Algoriphagus sp. Y33: one gene and its partner. The main gene of each other region encodes a partner of the protein of the gene in region 2 in a complex. Links are inferred from orthologs where the notes say so. Each region holds a gene or a part of one and is shown on either strand. Other genes may lie near its edges. The genes, in order: mnmG and mnmE.

Region 1 (14,831 bases), 3.1 Mb from region 2 along the record:
AAGTGGAAACTTTCGCCATGGCAATGTTCATGAAGTATTCTTGCAACTGGTTCAGTTCCACATCCCCTGAAATCAAACTATTGGAAAATCTCAGCGTCATCTCCTTGGTACCACCACCGGCAGGAATCAAACCTACCCCAACTTCTACCAGCCCCATATACAATTCAGCGTGAGCCTGTACGTGATCTGAGTGTAGAGAAAGCTCGCATCCACCACCCAGAGCCATATTATGTGGAGCAACTACTACAGGAACTGAAGAAAAACGTGCCCGCATCATCGTATTCTGAAACTGCGCAATCATTAGGTTGATCTCGTCGAAATCCTGATCTCCTGCAAACATAAACAGCATGGCCAAATTGGCTCCGGCAGAGAAATTTGCTCCCTCATTGCCGATTACCAGACCTTTATGAGACTTCTCAGCCATACCGATAGCCGTATTGATCCCTTCGATGACCTCAGCTCCCATGGAATTCATCTTGGTATGAAACTCCAGGCCGATCACATCATCGCCCATATCATAGACAGATGCTCCGGGATTATTCCATATTTTCTTACCTGCAGATTTCAGTGTGTCCAAAATAATGAATTCTTCCAGACCCGGAATTTCGAGATAGGATTTACTGGGAATGTCGTAATAATGCTTTTTACCGTTTTCTACTTTGTAAAAAGAATCATTTCCTGCTTCCAGCATCTCATAAACCCAAGCTGCGGGCTTCTCACCGGCTGCTTCCATCTTGTCCACGGTCTCCTTCACACCCAGAACATCCCATGTTTCGAATGGCCCAAGCTCCCAGCCAAAACCGGCAGAAACTGCCTGATCTATTCTATACAGTTCATCAGAAATCTCCGGGATGCGATTGGAACAGTATCTGAACAAATCGTAATAAGTCGCACGGTAAAACTCGCCTGCACGATCATCAAAATTCACCAGATATTTGATCCGCTTTCTAAGGTCTTCAAATTCCTTTGCAGCTTCCAAAGCTTTGAATTTTGGCTTTTCTACCTCCTTATATTCGAACGTCTCAAAGTCTATTTCCTTCAACTCTTTGGAGCCATCTTTGTGACGGATCATTTTGAAGTATCCCTGCCCAGTCTTATCCCCGAACCACTTATTGCTGTGTAAAACCTCTACTATTTTCGGAAGCTTGAATTTATCTCTGGATTCATCATCCGGAAGGGCTTTGTAAAGATTATTGGCCACATTCACGGTAGTATCCAAACCGACCACATCCATGGTTCGGAAAGTGGCGGATTTGGCCCGACCTATGATCGTTCCGGTCAATTTATCCACTTCAGATACTCCAAGCCCCATTTTCTCAATGGTGTGCATGGCCGAAATAATTGCATATACACCAATTCTATTTGCTATAAACGCCGGTGTATCCTTACACAGCACGGTTTCTTTTCCAAGGAATTTATCACCATATTCCATCATAAAATCCACGATCTCCGGCTTTGTTTTAGGACCTGGAATAATCTCCAAAAGTCTCAGATACCGGGGTGGATTGAAAAAGTGTGTTCCTACAAAATTCTCCTGAAAGTCTTCCGACCTTCCTTCACACATCATATGCATAGGAATACCGGAAGTATTGGAGGTGATCAGTGTGCCCGGTTTTCTACATTTTTCTACTTTTTCAAAAAGACCCTGCTTAATATCCAATCTTTCCACAATTACTTCGATTACCCAATCATAGTCCTTTATCTTGGGAAGGTCATCATCAAAATTTCCTGTGGTAATCCTGGATGCAAAAGCTTTATCATAGATAGCTGAAGGATTTGACTTCAATGTGCTTTGCAAAGCTTCGTTTACTATCCGGTTTCTGACCATAGGATGATCCTTAGTGAGTCCTTTTTTCTGTTCCTGCTCTGAGAGTTCAAAAGGTACAATGTCCAATAAAAGTACCTGAACGCCAATATTGGCGAAATGACAGGCAATTCTGGATCCCATAACTCCCGAACCTAAAACGGCAACTTTTTTAATGGTTCTGTTCATAATTTTGGGCTTTTAGCCTAGTGGCGGTTATTGGTTCATAATTCAAATATTGGTTTGTTGATATCTACTCCCTTATCAATCTGCACCTGATCGATGACCAGCTGTATCTTTTCAAATACGCTAAAAAAGCTGTTCAACTCTTCTTCGCTGATCACTCCACGCACCTGTTCATTGAATTCCCGAATGGTATTTACTGAAATTTCCTTTTTCTTTTTCCCTTTTTCTGTAAGGTAGATCCGGACAGACCGTTTGTCCACCAAATCCGGTTTTTTGAAAATAAGTCCTTTTTCTTCCATCGTCTTCAGCATACGGGTTAGGCTTCTGGTCTCCAAGCCTATTTGCGGCGCAATTTTGGTAGCCGGTGTTCCTTCCTTCGAATTGATGTTGATCAGTACAAAGCCGATGGCAGTAGTAAAACCTTCTGCGGCAGCCTGCTGATTGTACATTCTGGAGATGGCGTGCCAGGCACTTTTTATATGATAATCAACTGTTTCTTCTCTCTTCATCTCTCCGAATTGCTTCAATTTTAACGATTTCTAATGTACAAAAAATAATGTATGCATGCATACTATATTGAAAAAAGTTATGCATGCATCACAAATTGACATTTACGGAGAATTCAACAAAAAGCCTCCCTTGATGATGGAAATGAAAAATAATTCAGTAGAACCAGAATATTTGTAAAAAATGCCTCCTTTGACAATAGGATTTACTAATGTTAAAAAAAATGTAAAGTATTCTAAATCAGCTCATCATTCCTGATAGATAAGCTTAATTTCGGCTTGGTATTTCTGCAAAATCGCTTTTCTCTTTAATTTCATAGTGGGAGTCAATTCCCCCGATTCAATCCCCCAAGGTGCTGATAATAGGCTGAAACGCTTCACTTGCTCCCATTTCGCAAAGTATTTGTTCAGCTGTTCTACTTCGCGATCATATTTATCCAGAATATCCGGCCTCTGTATCATCTCCCTATCAGAGGTATAGGGGATTCCTTTATGCTTACAATAGTCTTTTAAACCTTCAAAAGCAGGGACAATGAGTGCCGCCGGAAAATTTCTGTTTTCACCTACTACCATCAGCTGATCAATCAGTGTAGATTCTTTGAATTTATTCTCCATCAGCTGTGGCGCGATGTACTTCCCTCCGGAGGTTTTGAACATCTCTTTTTTACGATCCGTGATCTTTAAGAATTCTCCGTCAAGCTCTCCTATGTCACCTGTATGAAACCAGCCGTTTTTAAGTGCCTCTGCGGTCATCTCAGGCTGCCGGTAGTATCCTTGCATGACATTGGATCCTTGGACGAGAATTTCGCCATCTTCAGCTATTTTCACTTTCACATCCTTTACTATTTTTCCTACCCATCCGATTCTCATCTCTTCCCGGGTACAAATAGAGGCAGATACTACCGGTGAAGTCTCCGTCAGGCCATATCCCTCACATACTTTGATCCCTGCAGCCCAGAAAACCCTAGCCAATCTAAACTGCAGGGCTGAAGCGCCTGAATTAATCTGGAGAACCTCTCCGCCCAAAGCTTCTCTCCATTTACTAAAGATTAATTTATTGGCAATTTTCAGTTGAAAATCATACCAAGCTCCCATTTCCTTGGCAGGATCATACTCCAGACCCAGCTTCAGTGCCCAAAAGAAAAGTCCTTTCTTAATGCCGGTAAGCTCGTACCCTCTGGCAACTATTTTATCATAAATTTTCTCCAAAAGTCGGGGAACAGTATTGAATGCATGCGGTTTGATTTCCTTCATATTCTCTCCCAGCATCTCCAGACTTTCGGCATAATAAATAGAGAAGCCTAAGTACATAAAGCAAAATGCACCCGTACGTTCATAAATATGACAAAGTGGAAGAAAACTCAATATCCTTGATGAACCGGTAGCAGGTGTCATAATGGATGCGATCGATTCTACATTTGAAAGAACATTGATATGGGAAAGCATCACACCTTTTGGCCGTCCGGTAGTGCCTGAGGTATAAATAATGGTAAACAAATCATCCGGCTTAACGGCCGCTTTCAAAAGCTCAAGCTCTGCAATACTCTCATTTACTCCTTTTGCCAAGAAATCCTCCCAGAAAACAGCTCCATCCAGGTGTGAAAAGCTATAGATCGTGCGCTGTCCACAGACCTCTTTTGCTTTATCATAAATGGTCTGGTCACCAACGAAAATCATCTTGACATCAGCATGGTCAAATATGTATTCAAAGTCAGATGAAGTAATGGTGGGGTAAACAGGAACTGAGATGGCACCGATCTGCTGAAGGGCCAAATCGATAAAATTCCATTCAGGACAGTTTTCAGAGATTATCGCAACTTTCTCTCCCTTTTCCAATCCTTCTTTCAAAAACGCCAAACTCAGATTATCGACTATTTCCTTGAGATCTCTTGATGAATAGGCCTTCCATTTCCCGTTCTTTTTTTTGGACAAAGCTACTTCCTTGTCATACGTTGCAATTTGGTACGGAATTAAATCAAAAAGTCTGCTCGGCTTCATAGTTCATCATTTTGGGTGTCTTATAATATTACCAAAATACGAAGCCATTACAAAGAGTTATCCACGCTCTCTTTTTATAATAATTGTAAAATAGATTTTTAAAAAAATTCTTTACTAAGGTTATTAGGACTGTGGATTTGTGGAAAAGAAGGGGGATTAATCTTCTCCACGTTATTCATTGGACTTTACTAGGGTTTCCCACGGGTTATCCCCGTTTTGTCCACATGTAAGTTGTTGTAGATGATTGAAGTAATTCTTTTGACTGATTTATGTGGATTCTTGACTACTTATTCACTGTTGGGAAATCAGCTGTGGATAGATTGATTTTGGGAAGTGGATAACTGTTGGCTTTTCCCCAAATAACTTACCGGGAGAAATAGCTTGGTGAAGCCCGGTGTATAAGTAGTGGGTTATCCTTGCCTACCCAGTTTTTATCCACACTTGAATTGGCACTTATCCACGCCTAATCCTGAATGGTTTTTAAGCCGGTCTTTGGTGTAGCTTTTATCTGAAGATCCTCCAAGGTCCAGCCACCTCTGATGGTAATATTTTTACTTGACGTTTCGGGGTCGATGTAATAGAACACCCGTTCTGCATACCGTCTTTCTTCATAGTTGGCAGGATCCCAGCGATGGTTTCTGTTTGCATCCTCTATTATTCTGATTTGGTAGTTTCCTGCTTCTATTAAACTAAAGGAAAATTTGTTTCCGGTCTCTACGTATGATTCTCTTTTTATGTCGCCTTTACTATCGAGCAGCTGGATAATGAAAGGCCCCTCTGTGTCCTGGATAGTTCCTGTAATGGCATCTGCCAATGTTTCTCTTTTTAGTCTTTTGTAATTGCCTGAGAGTGGTCCTTCATTGTACAACCCTTCGATATCCCTAAAGGTAGAATCTGCTGCTTTGAGCGTGAAAGCATCGTAAGGTATGGAATCAGGTATAGTTAGGGTAATGTTGATAATATCTCTTCTCAGCGAATCTTTGAAGCTTAGCATCTCCGGGGTAATCTGAATCATCGAGGCGGTATCGTAAGCAATATAAAGTGAGTCGTAATTGATACTTTTCACAGGTTTATTGAAGGTTAATTCTATAGGAAGGGTCTGGTAGAAGTTTTTCCCTGAGTTAGGGGTAATGGTCAGTTTTTCCGGTTTTCTGTCGGATTCTTCAAATTTTGCCCAGACAAGCGAATCGATTTGATATCCTACGGAGTCTTTTAAGTTGATATTGACTTTCAGACTATCTGAAATAGGGGCATCTGAAAAAAGATTGATTCTTTTATCTCCTAGTGTATAAAAAATTTCATTCCCGAGTTTCTCATTTTCTAAAGTGATATCTACGGGCATTTTGTTTAGGACAATTAGGTAATTAGATCCTAATGTAGACGATCTTAGTAATCTGATAGGATTTTGATCACCTTTTGAGAGATTGAATTGAACCCCTTCAATGTTTTCGTTGATACTAATGGTATCGGTAATAAAATCAAATGCTTCTGACTTGTATTCTGCTTTAAGGCTATTATTGTCATCCTGCCAAGCATAAGCCAGATATTTGCCTGCTTTAATATTTGAGATATTGAATCTACGGGCTGAATCAACCTGAGTCAAGTAATATGGGGGTGCTATAAAGACATTTGTGGTATCATTTATTGGATATAAACCCACTATGGCGTCTTCCGGTTTGTCATTTTTTCCCGAAAAGTATGAATTCACTGATCCTGAAAATGTGAGACTGTCTATACTTTTCCCTGTTGAAAATACTAGCTTGAGATTTTCAGCCGGATTTCCTTCGGACAAATCTTGAATTGACTTCTGGAAGTTGAATACATAGGTTGTGCTATCTTCTAATTCCTGATTTAGCTTGATCACCAATGTATTTTTCAATGCAGTGAAAATTACTTCGTCCTTGTTTATTCTTGGTGTAATAAGAATGTTTTTGTTGGCATTATCGAGTTTGATGTATTCATCAAATGTTATGATGATCTCTTCAGGTTTTGTATTCAGACTTTGATCCTTTGGGTTCATGTCTGTAACTTTGGGTGGATCCTCATCCCTTGGCCCGCCCATTGGTGCACTTTGTTTTGCACATGAAAAAGCTAATATGCTTATAACTAAAAGTATGATTAGATTATGTTGTTTCACTTCTTTTTGAAAACGAATAAGTTGCTAGAATAATTTCCTGCAGTTTTAACTGCTTCTTTATTAGATTTTTTTCCTGAAATAATAGCTTTCCAATATTTCTTTAACGTTGATTGCTGTGGATCTGCATATCCTTCAGACAAGAGTGAGACGTAATAGCTGTCAAAAGACATTGGCAATATTTCCTTTAGTTGCAAATCGAAGATTTCTGCGAAATTTTCAATGGCTTGGAGATTGAAGTGGTAGAGATGTCTTGGTACATCCCAACCTGCCCAATGTTCACCATATTTTGTAGCATCATGACTTTCGGGATTTGGTATAGCAATTAATATATAACCATTTGATTTCAAGTGTTTTATAAGTGTTTTTACTGTTTTTCTGAGTGAATGAATATGCTCTAATACATGGTAGAGCGTTATGATGTCAAAGGAGCTTCCTTTAGGTAGCCCATTGATGGATTCGTATACCTTTCCACTTATTTTTGAGTTAGCTAGTTTTCTGGCTTTTTCATTTGGTTCTATACCTGTTACTTTCCATCCGAGGGTATGAGCATGTACCAATAACTCAGCAGTTCCGCATCCGAAATCCAAATAATTTCCTTTACGAGGCTTGAGACTGGTTAAAAACCTTAGTTTTTGGGATATATTGTATTTTCTGACTTTTTGATAGACGAGTTGGGTTAGGTTTTTAGCCTTATCATCGTGGGAGAAATATTCAGGGAAATCGTAATAGGGAGCAATTGTATCTTCAGTAGGTCTTGGGTTTGTGAATTTTAATCCACAGTTTGTACAGTTGCATAGCATGAAAGGCTCTTGGCTGACTGCGTAATCTTGTATTTCTCGATAGTTAAGAAAATGTCCACTCTTGCAGAGCGGACATTTAGTAAGTCTTTCCAACATTTTATCTTCCAAGGTAGACGGTAATTATGGATAAGTCTGCAGGAGTCACTCCGCTGATTCTAGAAGCTTGACCCATGGTCTCAGGTCTTATCTTATTGAGCTTTTGTTTTCCTTCGGCAGAAAGTGCAGGAATGGATATGTAGTCGAATTTTGAGGGGATTTTGAAGTTTTCCATATTACTGAGCTTCTCTACCATTTGCTGCTCTTTCTCTATGTAGCTGTCATACTTGATTTGTATCTCAGCCTGTTCAAGCACATCATTAGAATACTTGGATAGATACTCCCCTATTTCTGTATTGAAACTCTTCAAATGTTCCAGACCTATTTGTGGTCTTTTCAGCAGTTTTTCAACGGATATTTTTTCTTTGATTAATGCTGAGCCGGATTCTTCAAGGCCTTGATTGACACTTTCGGGACTTACTTTCTTTTGTTTTAGCTCATTGATCAGTTTTGCAGTCTGCTCCTTCTTAACGTTCATTTTCTCCAACCGCTTATCAGAAGCTAATCCTATATCATGTCCTTTCTTGGTTAGCCGAAGATCAGCATTATCCTGACGGAGTAGAAGCCTAAATTCAGCTCTGGAAGTAAACATTCTATAGGGCTCTTCAGTACCTTTATTGATCAGGTCGTCTATGAGTACGCCTATATAGGCATCTGATCTCTTTAGTAAGAAAGGATCTTTTTCTTGAGCTTTTAGGCTGGCATTGATTCCTGCTACCAATCCTTGTGAAGCTGCTTCCTCATATCCTGTAGTTCCGTTAATTTGGCCTGCGAAATATAAGTTCTCCATTAATTGAGTTTCTAACGTGAGTTTCAGCTGAGTTGGTGGAAAGAAATCATATTCTATTGCATAACCGGGGCGAAACATTCTTGCGTTCTCGAATCCCTCAATTTTCCGTAATGCTTTATATTGTACATCCTCAGGTAACGAAGTGGAGAAGCCGTTGATGTACATTTCCACGGTATTCCATCCTTCCGGCTCCACGAATATTTGATGTCTATCTCTCTCTGCAAAACGGTTGATTTTATCTTCGATGGATGGGCAGTATCTTGGTCCAAGCCCTTGTATTCTTCCATTGAACATGGGTGATCTATCAAATCCTTCTTCCAGACTGGAGTGGACTTCTTTATTTGTATAGGTAATCCAGCAAGTTCTTTGCTCCTTTAGTGTTGAAGTGGTATCAGAATAGCTGAATTTTTCCGGTTTTTCATCGCCATATTGAACTTCCATTTTCGAATAATCCAAACTTCTTCCGTCCACTCTTGGAGGCGTTCCGGTTTTCATTCGACCGGATTCGAAGCCTAATTGTACCAGTTGCTCGGTAATTCCTCGAGCTGCTGCCTCACCGGTTCTTCCTCCTCCAAATTGCTTCTCACCAATATGAATGAGGCCATTTAGAAATGTACCATTGGTTAATACAACACTTTTGGCTTGTATTTCTAGACCAATACTTGTTCTTACTCCCTTTAACTGTCCGTTTTTTACCAATAAACCTGTGATCATTTCCTGCCAGAAATCCACGTTTGGCGTTTGTTCTAAGGCTAACCGCCACTCTTCTGCGAATTTCATGCGATCATTCTGGGATCTTGGCGACCACATAGCAGGACCCTTAGACCTGTTAAGCATCCTGAACTGTATCATGGATTTATCTGAGATAATCCCTGACATTCCCCCCAGCGCATCTATTTCTCTTACAATTTGCCCTTTTGCCACCCCTCCCATTGCAGGATTGCATGACATTTGGGCAATAGTGTTCATGTTCATAGTACAAAGCAGTACTTTAGAACCCATCTGTGCCGCAGCATGTGCTGCTTCACAGCCTGCGTGCCCTGCCCCTACTACTATGACATCGTATATTGGAAACATTGTCTTCTCTCTCGTTTACTGTTTCACGTGAAACATTTTTAAATTCCCCACTGTACAGCGGGAACTGTTTCACGTGGAACGTTTAAGTTTCATCGAATAATTTTATTGCAAAATCCTCTTTGCTTCTCATTAAGCTCAGTTCTGTTTTTGACTTATCCTTGTAACCCAGCAAGTGAAAAAGACCATGACTGATTACTCTGCTAAGTTCTTTTTCCAGTTGGGTGTTTAGCATTTCCGCGTTTTCCTTTACGCGCTCTATACTTATGAATATATCGCCTTCTATAATTTCTTTGTCATCGGAATTATCAAAAGTGATAATATCGGTATAGGTGTCGTGGTCTAAATATTCTACATTAATGTTGTGCAGGTATTCGTCAGAACAGAAGATATAATTTAAATCTGTAATTGTGTGATTCTCTGCTTCAGCAAGCAGCTTGAGCCAAGTTTTTCTTTTTCTCTTTTCTTTTAGAGAAAATGAAACATCTTCAGTAAAGAAATTGACGGGCATAGCTTAATTCATATAGAATGATAAAACGGTCTTTGTGCCGTTCTCTTCAAATTTTACATCATCCGAAAGGTGCTTTATCAGGAATATTCCTCTGCCACCCGTTTTTTCGATATTTTCGGGAGATGTTGGATCCTTAAGCTCATTGTGGTCAAATCCACTTCCTTCATCCTGGATAGTGAATAGAAGTAGGTCTTCCTCAAGAGCTAATTCCAAATGGACAAGTTTGTTTTTATCGCCTTGATTTCCGTGTATGATAGCATTACTGATGCATTCAGTTACCGAAATCATGATATTGCCATAGATATCATCATTGATCTCAAATTTTTCACGAGCATTGTCGATGAAACTTTCAATTATTTTTATGTTCTCAAGAAGAGAAGGAATAGAAATTTTTATGCTTTTCATCATAGTTGTATTCAATGAGTAAGAAGTATCTATTTTTATTCTACTTCTATTAATATTGGACAATGATCGGAATGCTTAGCATCCGCTAGTATAACGGAATTTTTCAAACGCTCTTCCATAGAAGTGGTGGCCATGTGGTAATCAATTCTCCAGCCTAAATTTTTTGCCCGAGAGTTTGATCTATAACTCCACCAGGTATAATTATGAGGCTGGTCGTTGAATTTTCTGAAACTATCCACAAATCCTGATTCTGTAAATTTATCCATCCAAGCCCGCTCTTCAGGCAAGAAGCCTGAAGTGTTTTTATTAGATATTGGATTATGAATATCTATAGCTTTATGACAAATATTATAATCTCCACTCAATATGAAATTGGGGGTTGTCTGCTTTAGATCTTGTATATAACCAAAGATATCGTCTAAGAATTCGTATTTAAATGTTTGGCGAATATCACCAGTGGTGCCTGATGGGAAATAAGCTGTGAGAAATGAGAAATCTTCAAAATCTGCCTGAAGGAGCCTTCCTTCATCGTCGTATTTTGAATAATCCATTCCTAATTTTACCGACTTTGGCTTTATTTTACTCAAAATTGCTACTCCACTATACCCCTTTTTAAACGCTGGGTACCAATATATTTCGTAGCCCAAGTCTTGGAAAATAGTAGCATCTATCTGATCTAAATTGGCTTTAACTTCTTGTAAACCAATTATATCTGGATTTACTTGTTTAAGCCAATCTATAAAACCCTTATTCATCGCAGCACGAATGCCGTTAACGTTGTATGATACTATTTTCACAATTTATTCAATTACTATTTCGTATTCCTTTTCAAAATATTCCAATACCTGAATCTTTAAAAGCTTCTCTTGCTCTAGCAAATCAAAATGTGGGAGCTCCTTTATCAATTTCCAATGCGGCCAACCATCCTGATCCACATAGTCAAGTTCATAAAATCCATCGTAACTCAAAACTTTGCAAACAGCGATGTGCATCAAGTCTTGCTTTTGCTCTTTGCTGAATATTTTGTTTCCTTGGCCAAGTTCCTGAACACCTATAAGGAAGAGTACGCCATTTAGGTCCGCAGGTTTTTTACCTATGGTTTCTTTAAGGCCTTCTAGCAGCTTCGACCAGCGTTTTTCTAATTCCAGATCACGTTTGAACATTGTAATCTACTGATTTTCAAGTGTTTCCAAGTATTCTGTAGCTCTTCTCAAATGTGGGATTACTATTGTCCCTCCTATCAAAGTCGCGATCGAGAATACTTCAAATATTTGTTCTTTCGTCAGGCCTGCTTCATGGCATTTTCCTAAGTGATACTTGATACAGTCGTCACATCTTAATACCATAGAACAAGCGAGTCCAATCATTTCCTTAGACTTTATATCTATAGATCCTTCAGCGTATGCATTGGTATCAAGATTGAATATACGCTTGATTACTTTATTGTCTTCAGCCAAAATTTTATCATTCATCCGGCTGCGGTACTCGTTGAATTCCTCTATGAGATTCATTATCTTAACTGTTTAGGAAAGAATTAAGTAGCAAATATACCACTATTTGCCCTTGGCAGATATGAACAAGCCTTTTTCGCAATGCGTTTATTTTTTGTAAAAGATTTTTTGGATTTGGTCTTTCCACGCAATTGTCTTTTGTGTGGAACGTCTCTTCACGATCATGAGAAAAATCTATGTGTAATTTGTAAGGGCACACTTCCTGTTACCAGCTATCATTTAAGGCCAATTGACAATGATTTATGCGAAAAGGTAAAAGGACTAAGTACTGTAGGAATGGTAATGGCCTACCTGAAATTTACCAAAGGTGGGCGCAGCCAAAAACTTTTGCATCAGCTTAAGTACAGGAATAAGCCGCAATTGGCTCAAGAGCTGGGATACTTGTATGGTAAAACTCTAAGTGATCATGGATTTGAAAAGAACTGGGATGTCATCGTGCCTGTACCGTTGCACCCACTAAAGCAAAGCCGAAGAGGATACAACCAGAGTGAGCAATTTGGAATAGGCCTAAGCAAGGAATTGTCTGTGAAGTTGGAAAATGAATTAATTCGTGGAAAATTTACTGAAACACAAACCCAGAAATCCCGACTGGAGCGAATGAATAATATGGACGGTGTATTTCAGATTTCACCCCATAATTCTATCACCGATAAGTCAATCCTCCTAGTAGATGATGTGATGACGACAGGAGCTACTTTGTGTGCTTGCGCCAATGTGCTTTTGGCAAGTGGGGCAAAAAATGTAGATTTGGTTACCATCGCAGCCGGAGGATAAAATTATGATTGATATAGAATTATTGAAGTACCCAATAGGTAAATTTCTGAAGCCTGAAACTATTTCAGACCAACAGTTGAAAGAGGCTAGTGCCTATCTTCGTTTATTTCCAGAGTATTTAAAAGACACAGTGGGCACGTTCACAACTGAGCAATGGAATACGCATTATCGCCCGGGAGGCTGGACTGTAAGACAGGTAGTCCATCACCTATCCGATAGCCATATGAATGCGCTGATACGGTTCAAATTGGCTCTAACAGAGCAAAATCCCACCATCAAGCCTTATGATGAAGCTGCTTGGGCAAGAATGCCTGATTATTCTGTAGCTATCGATACCTCTCTTTCTTTGATAGAGGGCATCCATCTAAAATGGTCAGCTATATTGGAGAGCATGACTTCGTCAGATTTTCGTAGAACGTATTTTCATCCAGAACATCAATCTACCGTTCAGTTAGCTGAGGTTACACTGATGTATCATTGGCATTCGATGCATCATTTGGCACATATTCAGCATTTGATCATTCGTGAAAAGTGGTAATGGGATTGCTGTTTCTTCCAGAAAATTTCAGCTTTCATAAGCTTTAAAGAAAATTCAAGTCTATGAATATTTCCCTCAAAAATCAACGAATACTAGTTACAGGGGCTTCGAGAGGCATAGGTAGGGCTATTGCCAAGCAACTTTCGGAATCAGGTGCTGAAGTGATTATTCATTTTAACAGCAATGCCGCCGAAGCAGAAAAACTCTTGTCGGAATTGGTAAATCCGGCGTTTATTGAGTCTTGCGATCTTTCTGATGTAAACCAAGTTGTGGGTTTTATCCCAAAACTGGTAGAAAAATATGGGGCGATCTCGGGTTTGGTTAACAATGCGGGTATTGCCAGATCAGCACCGGACGACCTTCCAACAAGTAAATGGCTTGAGATTTGGCAAGAAACACTGCAAGTTAACACAACTGCTCTTGGCATTCTCTGCAAGGAATTTGTAGCGCAATCTCTAGTTAATCAAAATGGCAGAATTGTTACTATATCTTCCAGAGCTGCTTTTCGTGGGGATACCCCAGACTACCTTGCATATGCGGCTTCTAAAGGAGCAATCGTTAGTTTGACACGATCTATAGCGAGACATTATGGAAAGCAGGGAATCAAGGCTTTTCTGATTGCCCCGGGCTTCACCCGTACAGATATGGCCCATGACATTCTCTCTCAATACGGAGAGGATTTTGCCCTTAATGACATAGCACTAAATGAATTGACCAAACCTGACGACATTGCTCCGATGGTGACTCTTCTTTGTTCTGGATTAGCCGATCATGCCACCGGTACAAGTATCGACATCAATGCAGGCTCCTATGTACATTGATTCTTTCTATCGTTAAGTAAAATCATCATGCCTCAAAGGCGAAAAGCCAACGATACCCTTTCGCCCGAATTAATCAAAATTTTAAAGATTTTTGGGGTGATTTCTATTGGTTTGGTATTGCTTCTTTCTTTTTTCAATACCAAGCGGGCAAATAACTCGGGTGAAGATCTTAGTTTTCGGATGACTTCTTCGAGCCGTATGTATTTTCTGAATGTACGGGCAATCAACTATGACAGGGAGACCAGGTCTGATGCAGGTATGCTTCTTTTTCGTCATGGGAAAAGAAAAGTTTCCAAGAGTAGTCCTACGCTGGATTTGGTGATAATCCTGAATAGTCAAAAAGACGAGGCTTATTTGTATATAGAACCTGTAAATGTGGATTGGCCGCTGGAAATCCGAGCTTCTTCAGACGGCAAACAGGAGGAAGTTCAACTTCAAAATGGCAATAACTCTGAATTTTTAGGGTATGTTAGAAAACTTGAGCCTTGGATAACCAACGAGGCCAAATTTGAAATAAAGCAAAACGCGACTTGGGTCGATATTTGGGCTAATCCAAAAGAAAAAGTAGCGCTAAAAACTATATTGGAAGACTATTTTAGATTGATAAATAAACAAGGATAATGCTATGGAGAACTTGAATCCCTACTTGGAGCATTTTAGAAAATTGATTGGGCAAAAACTTGACAAAACACCTTCAATGGCTGGAAATTGGCTTGCTGGAACCCTTTTGGAAATTGACAAAGGAGTGATAAGAGTAGCTTATACTGTCCTACCCGTGATGTGTAACCCTGCCAAAATACTTCACGGAGGGGTCGCTTCCCTGATGATAGATGATGTGATCGGAATGGGAAATTTTGTGGCAGGTTCCGAGTACTTGATG
Region 2 (14,877 bases):
TTCGTTTAATGAGTGAAAAATCAGCTTCCCTAATTCCAGTCTTGATTGCATCAAGCCTTAAGCCCGCCAAAGATACAAGAGCTTGGGGAAAGCTTGGCCTTTCGTTGCGAGAATCAGGGCATTTCAGTCTGATTTTTATGGGATTTTCACAAATTCGACTGAAAAATTCCGAAGATGAAAAGTTCTATCGTTCACTTTCAAACACTAACTCACGTTGGGGAAGGATCTCCTCACAGGCAATATTCCTCAAAACATTACTACGGACTCGTCCAAAAATCCTGATTTGCTGCACCTATGAATACTTACCAATTGCTTCATTTTTCAAAAGGATTTTGGGCTACAAGTTGGTCTATGATGTGCAGGAAAACTACATCAAGAATCTGGATTTAAACCCCAGGTTAAGCCCTGCTAAAAAGAGAAAAATCAGTAGATTAATTAGGGGAATGGAGCAGATGAAAGGAATCGATTTATTCCTGCTTGCTGAACTTTGCTATACGGAAGAGATGCCGGACAAAACTCCATTCTTGATTTTGGAGAATAAATATGCAGGAGAAATCAAATCTGTATCACCGTTCAAATTCTCATTAAAAGAAGGGTATTGTTTTCTGATTTCAGGCACACTTACTCCTGCATTTGGCACACTCGAAGCAATCGATTGGTTTAAGGAAATCTTAAATGAATTCCCAAAATCCATCCTCAAAATAATAGGACATTGTACGCTTCCAAGCTTCAGGATTTCCCTTCAAAAGGCTTGTGAAAACACTCCCCAAATTCAGCTGAAGGCATCCAGTTTTCCTATCCCGAACGAGCTGATCATCACCGAATATTCCGAGATAGATTTTGCGGTTTTACCCTACCAAAACAGGAATGCAATAAAGGATAAAATGCCTACCAAACTGTTTGAATCAGCAGCGCTTGGAGTGCCTGTTTTGATAAGCAGAAATCCTAAATGGCTAGACTTTCTCGGAACATTTTCCGGAGGATTTCCTATTGATTTTTTCGACCCCCAGCACGCTTGTCAGCAATTCAGAGCCGCACTTCATCGGGAGTATTTCACCCAAAGCCCTGATGATTCTATCCTGTGGAAATCCCAACACACAGACTTCGTTTTGGCTATCAAGAACCTAAATCCAATAAAATAGGATGTGGATTACTATCCACACTTATCCACCTAGGCCCTCATTTTTACACTCATTCCTATAAAACGGAAACTGGGATAGTTTCGCTTATAAATCAACTAATTATACAATCTTAATACATCAAAATACTATAAATCAACTATTTAGACTAATAATAACGTATGACTAATTTTATTTTTAGACATGGCTAAATACGTAAACACATTTGAAAACAGGTTATCCACAGGCGATTTAGCCACTGTTGAATTAATTTTTAGATATATCTAATTTAATTTTTACCTTTGCCTCAGTACAACTTACATTACCAATGGTCTTAACCACTGCTGAGGAGAATTACCTGAAAGCCATCTATCACCTTTCGGAAGGAGCAACGAAAAGCGTATCCACAAACGACGTAGCCGCCGAGATGAAAACCAAGCCTGCTTCCGTCTCGGATATGCTCCGAAAACTGGGTGACAAGGAGGTGATAGAATACCGGAAATATTACGGAGTCAACATCACTGAAGAAGGAAAAAAGAGAGCGCTTCAAACAATCAGAAAGCACAGGCTCTGGGAAGTCTTTTTGGTGGACAAACTACAGTTTGCCTGGGATGAAGTTCATGAGGTGGCAGAGGAGCTGGAACACATCCAATCCCCTCTCCTAATTCAGCGACTGGACGCTTACTTAAACTATCCAAAATTTGATCCGCATGGCGATCCAATACCGGATGAATATGGAGATGTGAGGGCTAGACCAAGGCTTGCACTGAATGAAATGGAAGTGGATCAGTCCGGGCAGATTGTAGCCGTAAAAGACAGCTCGGCGGCCTTCCTAAAATACCTGGATAAAGTAGGTGCTTACATCGGAGCGAGAATCAAAATTTTGGACAAAGTGGAGTTTGACGGTTCCATGGAAATTCTTGTAGATCAAAAAAAAACGCTCTTTATGTCGAAGGACGTAGCAGCAAATATTTTGGCAATTCAGTCATGAATTCGAGCCCGCCTCAGGCTGGCAGGTTCCGAAGTTCGTGACATAGGGTATAACCTTTGAAAGAAAAATATAAACACGTGAAAAACACCGTTGTCCTACTTCCTATTTTACTTCTTTTCTTTGGATGCAAATTTGACAATCCTAAAGAAAGAGCGAGACCACTGATCGTAGCCACCACCAGTATTCTAGCGGATGGAATCAGAAACCTTGTGGGCGAAAACGCAGAAGTGGTTTCTCTTATGCCTGCCGGAGTGGATCCACATTTGTACAAAGCTTCCGTGCGGGATTTGGATTTACTCCAAAATGCAGACCTAGTCATTTATCACGGGCTTTTTCTGGAAGGGAAAATGACGGAGATTTTCGAGAAGCTGGCATTCAGCCAAAGCCTGATCAATGTCTCAGAAGACATTCCCGATAATTTACTTTTAAGATCCGGACCGGAAGCCCACTCCGTAGATCCACACATCTGGTTTGATGTTTCACTATGGTCTCTGGCACTGTCCCACGCTTCAGAAGAAATTGTAAAATGGCAGCCTGGCTGGAAGTCAACGGTAAATAAGAATACCGAGTCTTACCTCTCACAACTGGAAACATTACATAATGACAATCTCGCCAAAGTTGCTGCACTTCGCAACGCCAATCAAGCGCTGATCACCGCACATGATGCATTCTCCTATTTTGGCAAAGCGTATGATTTGGAAGTTCTCGGGCTCCAAGGCCTATCCACACTGAGTGAACCGGGACTGAGAGATTTGACCGGGCTGGTGAGTTTCATCGTAGAGCGGAATATTCACGCTGTATTCGCTGAGCAGACTATTTCCCCCAAGGCAATAGAAGCGGTGGTTGCAGGCTGCGCCAATCAAAACCATGAAATCAAATTGGCAGGACCACTGTATACAGATAGTTTGGGCGCGGCGGACTCTTCGGCCGGCACTTATATAGGAATGGTAAGTACCAATGTTCAAGTAATTTTCGAAAGCCTAACGCAATGATCACACACGTAGAATCCCCTATTTTAGAAATACATGATCTGACTGTCAGTTATGATCAAAGCCCTGTTTTATGGAACGTGGACCTGAGCTTGCCTGCGGGAAAGCTTATTGGAATTCTCGGTCCCAACGGTGCGGGAAAGTCCACCCTGATCAAAGCAATCATGGGACTTGTTCCGATCACAGGTGGATATGTCAAGATTTTTGACCGGGAGTTAAACGATGTGAGAAGCCGCATCAGCTATGTGCCCCAGCGAGAATCAGTAGACTGGAATTTCCCTGCTTCCGTATTGGATGTGGTGATGATGGGGACTTATGGAAAACTCGGGATTTTTCGCAGACCGGGCAAGAAAGAAAAGAAAATCGCCATGGATTGCCTGGAAAAAGTTGGGATGCAATCCTTCGAAAAGAGGCAAATCTCCGAACTTTCCGGCGGTCAGCAGCAACGGGTATTTATAGCAAGAGCACTTGCCCAGGAAGCAGATCTATATCTGATGGACGAACCTTTCGCAGGAGTGGACATGGCTACAGAAACGGCCATTTTCCAGCTCCTTCAAGAAATGACATCGGCCGGAAAAACAGTGATCGTAGTACACCATGATATACATTCTGCTATGAATTACTTTGACTGGATCATTATGCTAAATCTTCACTTAGTGGCATCCGGCCCGAAAGCCGATGTGATGACGGAAGAACTCCTACGTAAAACGTACGGAGGAAAACTCAACCTGCTCACCAAAGTCACTGACATCATTAGACAAAAGGACTTTAACCCATTGAAAAACTGATGAGCGATTTTGTCTATTTCTTTACCTTTCAGGATGCTTCAATCGCCTTTGTGGTCATTGGAATCATATTGCTCGGAATAGGCTCGGCATATGTGGGAACATACAGTTTTCTTGACAAGAAAGCCCTGCTCGGAGACGCTATTTCCCATGCCGTGCTCCCCGGGATTTGCCTAGGCTTTATGCTGGCAGGCGAAAAAAATCCTATTTACATCGTCGCCGGTGCATTTTTATCAGGTGCACTTGCCACATTTCTCACCTCCTGGCTGAAGAGCAACACGAGGTTAAGTGATGATGCGATTATTGCCTCTATCCTTTCCATATTCTTTGGCTTTGGGATAGTCCTGCTCACCGTCATTCAAAAATCCGGAAACCCGGAAATGGCCGGGCTGAATCAATTTATTTTTGGAAACGCGATAGCTATTCTGGAAGAAGACCTCTATATCTACGGGGGGTTGGCAATACTGATTATTATTACACTTTCTGCCTTCAGGAAAGAATTTTCCATGCTGGTCTTCAATGCTGACTTCGGAAAGTCAATTGGCTACCCTATGGGATCGATCCGGCTGGCCTTCAATGTGCTGATGATTTTGGCCGTGGTGATTGGGATCCAAGCCATCGGTGTGGTGCTAATGGCCGCTTTACTGATCGCCCCCGGAGCCGCCGCAAGATTCTGGACAGATAACCTCGGGAAGCTTCTGCTTATAGCCGGGTCATTTTCGGCTATTTCGGGAATCCTCGGAACCTATGTATCCTTTGTAATTCCACAGATGCCTACAGGTCCTTGGGTAGTAATTTTCCTTTCTATATTTGCGTTTGTCTCATTTCTTTTTGCTCCCAAAAAAGGTGTGCTCTTCCGCTTTGTCGCAAGAAAGCACTACTTGAAAAAGACGCATCAAGACCACTTATTGAAAGGTATATTCCACGGTCTGGAAGATGGCAAAAACTCATTTGGCATAGAAGAAATCTATGAGGCCTTTCCCTACAAAAAGAGAGAGACGAAGCATACAATTGATAATTTAATAAAAAGAAACCTACTTGTTGTAAATCAAGGTTTTATACAATTCACTCCTGAGGGAAAATCAGAAGCTAAACGAATTGTCCGACTTCATAGGCTATGGGAACTTTACCTCAATGAGTACATGAATATTGCACCTGATCACGTGCATGATTCTGCCGAAAAACTGGAACATATCCTCACTCCTGAACTCGAAGCTTTGCTGGAGAACAGGCTAAATTATCCTAAACTCGATCCTCACCAGGAGACTATCCCCCGCGACACCGATGAGCTTTGACCAAAACGCATTTCTAATCATTTTCACAGCATCCATTATTTCAATTTCATGTGGGCTGCTGGGTGTTTTTATGATGCTGCGAAAAATGTCCATGACAGGAGATGCCATCTCCCACGCAGTACTCCCGGGAATAGTCATAGGGTTCTTCGTATCCGGCAGCCAGCGTGGACTGGAGGTAATTATAGGAGCTGGACTTCTCGGTATTTTGGCTACTTTGATTATCAATTGGCTTAAAACAAAAGCTAAAGTACAGCTGGATGCATCTATAGGAATCACCTTTACACTCTTATTTGCCATCGGAATTATCCTGATAAATATGCTGGCCTATAAAGTCGACTTGGACCAGGAATGTGTGCTGTATGGTGAGATTGCCTACCTGCCGATAGATCTCTGGATTACCAAAGCCGGGTTTAGCATGGGACCAAGAATCACCTATCTCGCCATCTTGAATTTAGTTTTGGTCAGTCTATTTATATTCTTATTGTACAAGGAGTTAACATTGACCAGTTTTGATGAAAACTTCGGTTTGGTAATAGGTCTTCCGGCAGGAGCCATCAACCTTGCCTTGATGAGTATGGTTTCCTATACGACCGTCAGCAGTTTCGAAGCTGTTGGTGCTATTTTGGTGGTAGCCTTGTTGGTAGTCCCTCCTGCCACGGCATTTCTTTGGACTAAAAAATTAACCTCCCTGATTAAACTTACCTGCGCTTTAGGTATTTTTATCGCAATAGCAGGATATTATATGGCATATTTGGTTGACAGTTCTATAGCAGGAATGATGGTTGCAGTTGGTGGGATTGTCTTTTTAGGGAGCGCTTTAGTCAAAAGCACCAAGCCGCATATGCTATTCGGAACTTCCACCCCAAACAAGCCGTTGGAGATTTGAAAACTAGAAGCATGAAAAAAATAGTATTTATAAGTTTATTTCTATTCACTGCCCATTTTGTGAGAGCACAGGATAAAATAGAATGGCTGAAATTTGAAGAGGCTGTAGCCGCTACAGAAGCCAATCCTAAAATGCTCTTGATCGATGTCTATACGGACTGGTGCGGCTGGTGCAAAAAAATGGACAAGGAAACTTTCACCGATCCCGTAGTAGTCAGCTATATCAATGAGAAATTCTATGCCGTCAAAATGAACGCTGAGGACAATAAGCGCAAGTTTGACTTCAAAGGAAAAGAATATACTGAGGCAAAAATGGCAGCAGCCATGCGTGTGAACTCCTATCCTAATTTTGTGATCATCGATCCTACATTGAAGAATATTACCCAGTTGCCCGGATACAGGCAGCCCGTACAGTTTCTGGATGGATTGGGACAAATCGTAGATAATGGAATCGGCGCAAAATGAGTTTTTCCCTTTCTGAACAAAGCGACACCATAGTCGCTTTAGCCACTCCCCAGGGCGTTGGAGCTATTGCCATAATCCGCCTTTCCGGAAAAGATGCCATTCAGCTTACAAATGAAGTCTTTTTTGGTAAAAATTTGGAGAACCAAGAATCCCACACCATACATTTTGGAACTATCCGTGATGGCGAGAAGATCATCGATGAAGTTCTTGTTTCCTTATTTATCGCACCCAAGTCATTTACCAAGGAAAATGTGGTGGAAATATCCACACACGGCTCGTCCTATATCATCAATCAGGTTCTAAAGCTTTTTATCCGAAAAGGAGCCCGCCCGGCTAAACCGGGAGAATTCACCCAGCGCGCATTTCTCAATGGTCAGTTTGATCTGGCACAGGCTGAGGCAGTAGCAGATCTGATCCATGCGGATTCCGAGACTTCACATCAGGCTGCACTTAGCCAAATGAGAGGCGGATTTAGCTCTGAAATTCAAGAGCTTAGAAGTAAACTGATCCATTTTGCTTCAATGATAGAACTGGAACTGGACTTTGGTGAAGAGGATGTGGAATTTGCAAGCCGGGAAGAATTACGGACGTTGGTAGAACGCCTTCTAAGAGTAGTGGAAGAATTGATTTTGAGTTTTGACCTGGGAAATGTGATCAAAAATGGCGTACCTACTGTGATCGCCGGAAAACCCAATGCCGGCAAATCCACCCTACTCAATGCGCTGCTCAACGAAGAGAAAGCAATCGTGTCTGAAATTGCCGGAACGACGAGGGATTTTATCGAAGATGAAATTAATATTGGAGGCGTGATCTTCCGATTTATAGACACAGCAGGTTTACGGGAAACAACCGATACCATTGAAGCAATTGGCGTAAGCAGAACCCAGGAGAAAATGAAGTCCGCTTCCTTGATTTTGTATCTGTTTGATTTGGGTGATACAGATTTGGTAGAGATCAACCGGGATGTCAATAAGCTGGAAAATCAGGGAGTCCCTTTCTTGAAAGTAGCGAATAAAGTAGATAAAGGTAACCCACAGTTAATGAGTAAGTTAAAAGAAAAATACCCTGACACAATTTTTATCTCTGCCGGGCAAAAAGAGAACTTGGAAGAACTGAAATCCAGGATTTTGGTACTAGTAAATCTGGACAAATTCCGGACAGGAAATACTGTGGTGACTAACGTGCGTCACTATGATTCATTAGTGAAAACCCGGGAATCCTTATTGGATATTCTCACTGGTTTGGACAAGGAAGTGACCAATGACTTTGTGGCGATGGATATCCGCCGCTCCCTTCACTTCCTAGGAGAGATCACCGGTGAGATTACCACAGATGATCTTCTGGAGAATATTTTTAGGAATTTTTGTATCGGGAAATAAGCCTAGTTTTCTTTGCTTGACTTTGTTTGATTTTCCCTGAATATCAAGACGGATTTTAATGAAAAACGCTTCCATATTCGAGATTTTGAGTTTCTAAAGATTCATCTTCACCAACATCCAAAAGATGCTGTTGAAAGAAAAGAGAACAAAGAAAACAGAAAGCTTGCAGAAGAGATTTTCTTGGTGAGAGAGAATCTCCAAAGGATAGAGTTTTCATTGGTCTCAAATACAATGCAGTGTATAATAACGAATTGGTAAGCTGGTACAACAGGGCTGGGTTTTTCAAGCACATCACTTTTCACAGTGCCAGGCGCATACTAATGCAGTTTTATTTCTTGAAAATGGAACAGATCTGTATACAGTTCAAAAAAGACTTGGGCATAAGGAAATAAAAACCACGGCAAGCTATGCGAAAATCGTTGATAAAAAAAATGCAAGAATCTGCTATGCTAATTCCTAAGGCAGATTCAAATTTAAAATCTGAATCCTATTCCGGTAGATAAATTAATTCTACTAATCTGAAATAAATTACGATCAACAAACTGCTTCTGAAACTCCATATTATTGAGCCATGACCATTTAGATGCAAAGTGATACCTGAGAGAAATCCCAAATTCAACGCCAACCTTAGAATAATCCGTCATTGCTGTGATCAAGATGCCATTTCCATTGTATTCATATTCTGACCCCATATACATTCTGCCCACCCTAGCCTTTGCATCAATATTCAGTTTTGGGCTCACTGGAACAGTATAAACAGGACCAATCATTAAAGCTCCAAATGTGTTGATAAATTCCTCATTGGATCTTTGCAGAACATGTGCACCTCCCTGCCATTTAAGGGAAACGCCCCAGTTTTTTCCGAAAAAATATCCGGCGTCTATAAGATTGATCGTCAGCCCCACTCCTCCCGGATTCAGAGAAAGAGTTTCTCCAGTATTAGAATTTAAACCATTCATATAACCGGGAACGATATAGCCTAGTGTAAATTCTGAACCGGTAAACATTGTTGAACCTGCACTTATTCCAATATAAGCTTTTTTGATTTTGTTATTGGTTTGTCCAAAACAATGAATTGAGAAGCAGAAAGCAATAATTATTGTAGCTATTATTTTTACATACATGCCCTTAAAGTTAGGAACTTCTTATGCTATTTCAGATGCTTTCTGAAGCAAATAAATTAATTTATCCTATAAGATTACCTCAGAAATTAAATGTGCTAACTGGTTAATTGTTTTTTTTAACTAAATCATTATTCACACACAAAGAACCAAAAAAAGTCTTAGTCAGAATTTAGCTTACTCCTCCTGCCTTTTTTCTGAAGGTTTATGATTTGTAAAAAGCTATTTTACAATGAGATACCTACTCAAATACTGAAAACATACAGTATCCCCTATTCAATCACATATTTAGCAGGAGTGGTGCCCAAATGCTTTTTGAATGTGGTAATAAACGAACTCACATTTTCATATCCCAAATCAAAAGCAATGTCCTTTACCGCTCTTCTTTCTCCAAGTAGCCTTATTGCTTCAAGCAATTTTAAACGCATCTTCCATTCACCGAAACCCATACCCAACTCCTTAGTAAACAACCGTAAAAGCGTTCTGGAACTCATGCATGATAGCTCCGCATAATACTCAATAGTTTTCGTTCCCGAAACATCGTTCATCAGAGCATCTGTTACTTTTTTAACTCTTTCATCACGGCTTGTCGGAAGGAATGTGGGACTGGGGGTTAAGCAGGAGATTTCATCCAACAGTACTTCAAAAATTCTAGCTTGTTGGGATGTCAATCGCTCAGGGTTCGAAAAAAAGGTGATTTTGGCTAGCAGGCTTTTTATAAAAACCGTTGTGTCAAAAGCAAAGCTCACTTTGGGAAGACTGCACAATTTTGACTCATCAATAAATGCTGAAACAACTTTCACATTCCTTGGGAAGTATACCTGATGCCCCTCATTACCTGCTAACCACACGCATTGGGATGGATTGACTATCCAAATATTTTTTCCTGTTACAACTTCCATAATCCCTCGATCGCATGATATGATTTGGGCCCGTGGATGAGAATGATAATCAGCACATTTTGCATTCCGGATAGTTTCAGAATAAGTGGTAACCGGGCGTAGCTCATTTTTCTCAAAACCGTGGTCAACACTGATATTTGTCTTATAATCATTATTCATTGTCCTAATATAGTAACTATGACATTGTCTGGCTTACCGAACTTTGCATGTAAACAATAGAATATTTATGGAAAGCAAAAAGCACAACGAAAACATTATAAAGCAATTTTCCAAACAGGCAGTTGGGTACTCCTCAATAACTTCACACAGCGATGCTTTGGACAAATTGGTTCAGATTTCCGGAATAACCAAAGAAGACACGGTACTGGATATTGCATGCGGTACAGGCATTGTATCCTGCGAATTTGCCAAACATGCCCATTTTGTTACCGGTATTGACATCACCGAAGAAATGCTTGATCATGCGAGAAAATCGCAACAAAAGGAGAACCTCCAAAACGTCTCCTGGGAGACTGGAGACGTTACAGATTTACCATATCCCGACAACCATTTTTCGCTAGTGATATCAAGATTTGGGTTTCACCATTTTTTAGACCCACTTCAAGTTTTGAGTGAAATGACGAGAGTCTGTAAATCCAACGGCCTGATTATGGTAGTGGATGTCTCGGTACCTGACGATAAAATCAACAAGTACAACGAAATGGAAAAACTTAGGGACTATTCCCATGTATCAACAATCTCAAAGGCCGGTTTTGCCAGTATTTTTGAAAAGACTGGGTTAAAACATCCTGAAACCGATGACTATGTAATGCAGATTACCCTAAATGAACAACTCCAAGCTTCGTTTCCGACAAACCCCGATGAATTGAAAAACATGATTCTTCAGGATATAGGAGTTGATAATTTGGGAATAAACGCAAGATGGTTTGGTGAAGAAGTAATGCTTAACTACCCAATCCATATCTTTTCAGCCCGAAAATGACAGACAGAAAAAATGATATGAAATCGGCACGATTAAAATCATCATTAAAACACACAGGACTCCGTCAGCTGACGGATTAATCGTCAAAGATTCTATCTGACCATTAAAAATCAAAATATAAACAGATGAAATCGAGTCTGCCTGCATCAGGTAGGCTCGATCCCTTACCTCGGGATCACATACTGGGATGATTACCTATAGTCAGCAAATCTCAAAGGTTGTCACCCCCTGATAGGCAGATGTCCCAATTCAGGTGTATCAAACACCCGCTCCATTTCCATGCGGATAATTTCTTCCACGTCCCGTTTGATCCCACGGTAGTTCTGTATGACCTCCTCCTGGGAGACATCCCGGACTTTCGGTATAGGCTGATATACATCCTCTTCTTGTTTCAATGCTTTATCATCATTAATAATTGTAGCATGAAATGCTTTCAGCCTGATCTTTTGATCAGGGGTACCTGCCACCAAGCCGACAAATTCACCCGAAGAAAGAGAAGATATTGTAGAAGCGGGAACCGCCTGATCCAGCTGGGTTGATTTTGATATAGAAGTCTCCAAACTATTGATTGAAATGCTCTCGCGGTTCTGAATGATTCTTCCAAACCGTTCGGAAAGTTGCTTGCCCGTATCATCCAAAACCTGACCACTGATAACATTCCCTACGGTATTCATAATCACATCCGCCTGTTCCCTCCCTTAATCTTTCCGAAGCTGGCTGTAGTCCTGAACTCCTAAGCAATTGGTCTTAGTTCTCCTGTTTAAACTTTGCAGTTCCTTAAATACTCTAATTTTTTCCCCCCACGGAAAGATTTCTGAGTGCAAATCCCTTCATTTCCAACAGACGTGCTTTACCGTTGTTTACCTTTTGCTCATTGTAGCGTACAGCACCGCCTATTGACTTGCCCGTAATGACAGTTAGCTTTCTTTTAAATAGAATAGCCCTGACAAGTTCACTTGTGGTCTGACAAAAGGAAGCCTTGGGGAGTAACGATTTGAGATGCAGGTTTTCCTCTGTTGTAATTCTAACGGTAAGCCATAACGGTTTGGGAGCTTCCGCCTTTTTCATAAGCATCTGCATTTTAAAATTCGACTTCGGAGAATTTTACCCCCACCGCAATTCCGACAGCGGTGGGCAAGATCGGATTGTGGCACAATCCTACATCTTGCTCATTGCCAACACGCAATGCCAAGCTTGCCCTCAGTGGAAGGTCGAGTTGATCAAGTAGAAATTTTAATCCTTGGCAAAAGCCTCAGTTTTCCAGATTCCACACCCAATCGTCAGCGGCCATTACCCAATCACGTATGGGAAATCCCATTTCATTTCGCCAGTCCATCCCCTGGTAATAGAAATAGAAAACCTCGGCTTCGGAAGCCGGAACTTGAAGGGAGTTAAAGTAAGCCTGTTCCTGTTCCAGTGTAGGAGAAACATTTCTTGAAAAATTGAGATTCTGAGCTTCGAGATTCATAACGGTTGTCGTTTTTGATAAAGCTCAAAAGTGTGGAAGCATGGATTCTTTTAGGTATACTCCAATTGAGACTTTAGAAGATCCTGCAACTTCATAAGGTACAACTTGCTCAGTCCATTGAAAAACTATCCCTTTTAACTTTATAAATGCTTACCCTTGCTTAAAATTGGATTTCATAGAAGTAAGTCTCACTGGTTAAAGTTTCTCTGAAATATCTTTTCCAATGACTAGAACCGTTACCGCTGCTGTACATAATTGAATTAACAGTAGGCTTAAAACAAGCTGGCGTATCAGAAGGAACAATCCTGTTTTGAAAGTAAATGATTTACGTCACTTTAACACAGGATATGGCCTTTAGCTGGAACCGGGAACAATTTACCGGCCAACATCACTTCACTGAAAAGTAACTTATACACAACATTTTCTAAGAAGGTTTAAACCTATACTATCCTTTATGTAACTACTATCCTTCCTAAAGGAAACTGAACTATCCTTTTTAATGAAATAAATGATGTTAAAATCAACCCAAGGAGTCCTTTAGTATGTGAGGTATACAACTGATCAAACGGGCGTTTTTATACCCCGCATTTCAAAAGATTATTTGCAGTAAAGTATAGTAGAATAGGGATTAATTACGATAAAATAAATCCAGATGATGTACCCTTTGCTGTACCTCATGGCTTTTCATCGGCTCAAAACGAAAAATTTCTTTACCCTTTTTGATTACCAATATATGGTAAGGCTGGCCAAGTATATTTGTCAAATGGTGAATAGTAGCTAGCTCGGCCAAATCCTCATGCCATGACGCCATTCCATATAAGGAAACAAAAGCAGTTTCCTGAAGGCTTTGATAAACTTCTGCTGCCAAGGACATAGCTATAGGCCCCCCACCACGGAAGCGGGTTGTCTCCAGTATACTTTTTCTGAACTCTTCCTTCGGCTTATTCATGGAGACCCAAGTCTCCCGACTAAATTCAGAAGGAATAACCAAGGTATCTGCGTCTATTGCTTGTGTTGAGATTCCAAGGACAGCATCCAAAACATGTGTTGCCTCATGAAGTAAAATATACACCAAGGCATTTAAATCACCTGCATCGACAACCACCTGATAATCAGAATCAGGAATATAAAGGCTGTTTTCTTTCCAGGTCGCCCATTCAGAGATGGTCTGGTGTAGAATTTCAGAACGAAAGGTAATGGTAAACATCTTATTCTCATCCGGTTCACCTACAGGTGAAGCAAGTGCTGTATTTGGCATATTGTCCAAAAAGCTAATACTGTAAAGATGTTCTTTGAGGATTTTCTGATGTAAAGGCGGAAGCGCATCAAAGGCCATTTCAATTACCTCCTGCTCTGTAGGTGTAAGAACATGATTGACCGGATTCATTCCCATCTCCTGAAAATTCAAAATAATATCATCAGGCGTTATATCGACTCTGTCATTTAGGCAAAAAACATTTTGTTCTTCAACTTTTTGAGCTTGAGTCTGCGCTATAAAAATGACTAAAGCAAAGGTAATCATGATGGCTTTTTCCATACTATTTTCCAGCATATGTAATATTAATTAAGGTTATGAACACAAAATTACATCAGAAAGTATAGCCTTGTCGACTTTAATTACCTGACTGAATGCAACAACATCCTCTACTTTCTTAAATGCAACATTAGTACTTCTTAATTCATTTATAGCAATACCCAGGGCTAGGTTCATTTGGTTATTCTGCCAGTCCAGCAAATCAGCCTTTCCTCTAATTTTGGTTAGCCTCTGCGTTAAGTACAGTTCTTTTAGATCTTTAGAAACTGAACGATATTCTTTACTGTTCTTTATAAAATCCTTGAAATCCTCCAGCGAATAATCCTCCCAAATAAAAAAGGCAATTCCCTGTATAAATGCAGTAAGATTATCCCCACCTACCGAAGAAATCAATTCTTCATTCACTTCAAAAGGAACAATTGTATATGGTGAAGCACCTGAAGAAACAGGGATATCCCATACTTTAGTTTGAACACTGCAATACGACATAATACATTTTGATTAAAGACAATCTTTACAAACCGCACACATTACTTTCGTATCTCCTACAAAGAATTGACTATTTATTCCTTCCAGCTCATTTAACATCCCTTATTATGAATTTGCGTTTTAAAAGGACTTAGGCTCAAGGATATGAATCAATTCAAATGGGCTGGTTATGTAAAAAATGCTACGTACATTTTATTATTTACCTCCTGCTATAAACATTATAGTTGTTACAATTTTGACCACATGGGTTGGTGTTCCAAGATTTGCTTGTAAACGGGGCAATCTTCATCATGAGCACCGTGCAAATACCCTATACTCATCAGAAATTCATTAACGATTTCTCCTCCTGTAAAGCGAAATGTTTTTTTGAATAGTTTCACCCATTCATCTTTTGTTTTCTGATGATGATACCTTAACCAATTATCAAAGGAACCAAACTCTTTTTGCAGTATTTGAACTGCCTTCGCATTTTCA

Evidence for each region.
Region 1: the proteins of mnmE (region 2) and mnmG are in contact, whole or in part, in a solved structure (PDB 9HIP), measured with the Escherichia coli proteins. The link is inferred for Algoriphagus sp. Y33 from one-to-one orthologs.

What each region holds. Positions count from the first base shown.
Region 1 is NZ_CP061947.1:5,186,085-5,200,915, reverse strand. Bases 6,962-9,859 are described here. They hold mnmG (tRNA uridine-5-carboxymethylaminomethyl(34) synthesis enzyme MnmG), read right to left. Parts: upstream 9,395-9,859; coding sequence 7,529-9,394; downstream 6,962-7,528. Other genes in these bases: ybeY (rRNA maturation RNase YbeY), read right to left, coding at 9,477-9,859; ID165_RS21280 (class I SAM-dependent methyltransferase), read right to left, coding at 6,962-7,539. Outside these bases: ID165_RS21300 (3-hydroxyacyl-CoA dehydrogenase/enoyl-CoA hydratase family protein), read right to left, coding at 1-1,993; ID165_RS21295 (MarR family winged helix-turn-helix transcriptional regulator), read right to left, coding at 2,029-2,499; ID165_RS21290 (long-chain fatty acid--CoA ligase), read right to left, coding at 2,746-4,494; ID165_RS21285 (Ig-like domain-containing domain), read right to left, coding at 4,958-6,631; more of ID165_RS21280, read right to left, coding at 6,628-6,961; more of ybeY, read right to left, coding at 9,860-9,902; ID165_RS21265 (ATP-binding protein), read right to left, coding at 9,906-10,307; ID165_RS21260 (exodeoxyribonuclease III), read right to left, coding at 10,343-11,104; ID165_RS21255 (hypothetical protein), read right to left, coding at 11,108-11,470; ID165_RS21250 (carboxymuconolactone decarboxylase family protein), read right to left, coding at 11,477-11,818; ID165_RS21245 (ComF family protein), read left to right, coding at 11,900-12,592; ID165_RS21240 (YfiT family bacillithiol transferase), read left to right, coding at 12,597-13,130; ID165_RS21235 (SDR family NAD(P)-dependent oxidoreductase), read left to right, coding at 13,193-13,951; ID165_RS21230 (hypothetical protein), read left to right, coding at 13,979-14,572; ID165_RS21225 (PaaI family thioesterase), read left to right, coding at 14,577-14,831. UniProt on the Escherichia coli protein: NAD-binding protein involved in the addition of a carboxymethylaminomethyl (cmnm) group at the wobble position (U34) of certain tRNAs, forming tRNA-cmnm(5)s(2)U34.
Region 2 is NZ_CP061947.1:2,110,306-2,125,182, forward strand. What follows is about bases 5,772-8,715. They hold mnmE (tRNA uridine-5-carboxymethylaminomethyl(34) synthesis GTPase MnmE), read left to right. Parts: upstream 5,772-6,524; coding sequence 6,525-7,907; downstream 7,908-8,715. Other genes in these bases: ID165_RS08565 (metal ABC transporter permease), read left to right, coding at 5,772-6,064; ID165_RS08570 (thioredoxin fold domain-containing protein), read left to right, coding at 6,076-6,528; ID165_RS08580 (outer membrane beta-barrel protein), read right to left, coding at 8,381-8,715. In the rest of the region: ID165_RS08540 (hypothetical protein), read left to right, coding at 9-1,142; ID165_RS08545 (metal-dependent transcriptional regulator), read left to right, coding at 1,447-2,109; ID165_RS08550 (metal ABC transporter solute-binding protein, Zn/Mn family), read left to right, coding at 2,187-3,101; ID165_RS08555 (metal ABC transporter ATP-binding protein), read left to right, coding at 3,098-3,886; ID165_RS08560 (iron chelate uptake ABC transporter family permease subunit), read left to right, coding at 3,886-5,178; more of ID165_RS08565, read left to right, coding at 5,168-5,771; more of ID165_RS08580, read right to left, coding at 8,716-9,031; ID165_RS08585 (AraC family transcriptional regulator), read right to left, coding at 9,301-10,089; ID165_RS08590 (class I SAM-dependent methyltransferase), read left to right, coding at 10,157-10,912; ID165_RS08595 (hypothetical protein), read right to left, coding at 11,134-11,586; ID165_RS08600 (hypothetical protein), read right to left, coding at 11,699-11,980; ID165_RS08605 (hypothetical protein), read right to left, coding at 12,165-12,380; ID165_RS08610 (hypothetical protein), read right to left, coding at 13,009-13,932; ID165_RS08615 (hypothetical protein), read right to left, coding at 13,951-14,403; ID165_RS08620 (DNA-3-methyladenine glycosylase I), read right to left, coding at 14,631-14,877. UniProt on the Escherichia coli protein: Exhibits a very high intrinsic GTPase hydrolysis rate. Involved in the addition of a carboxymethylaminomethyl (cmnm) group at the wobble position (U34) of certain tRNAs, forming tRNA-cmnm(5)s(2)U34.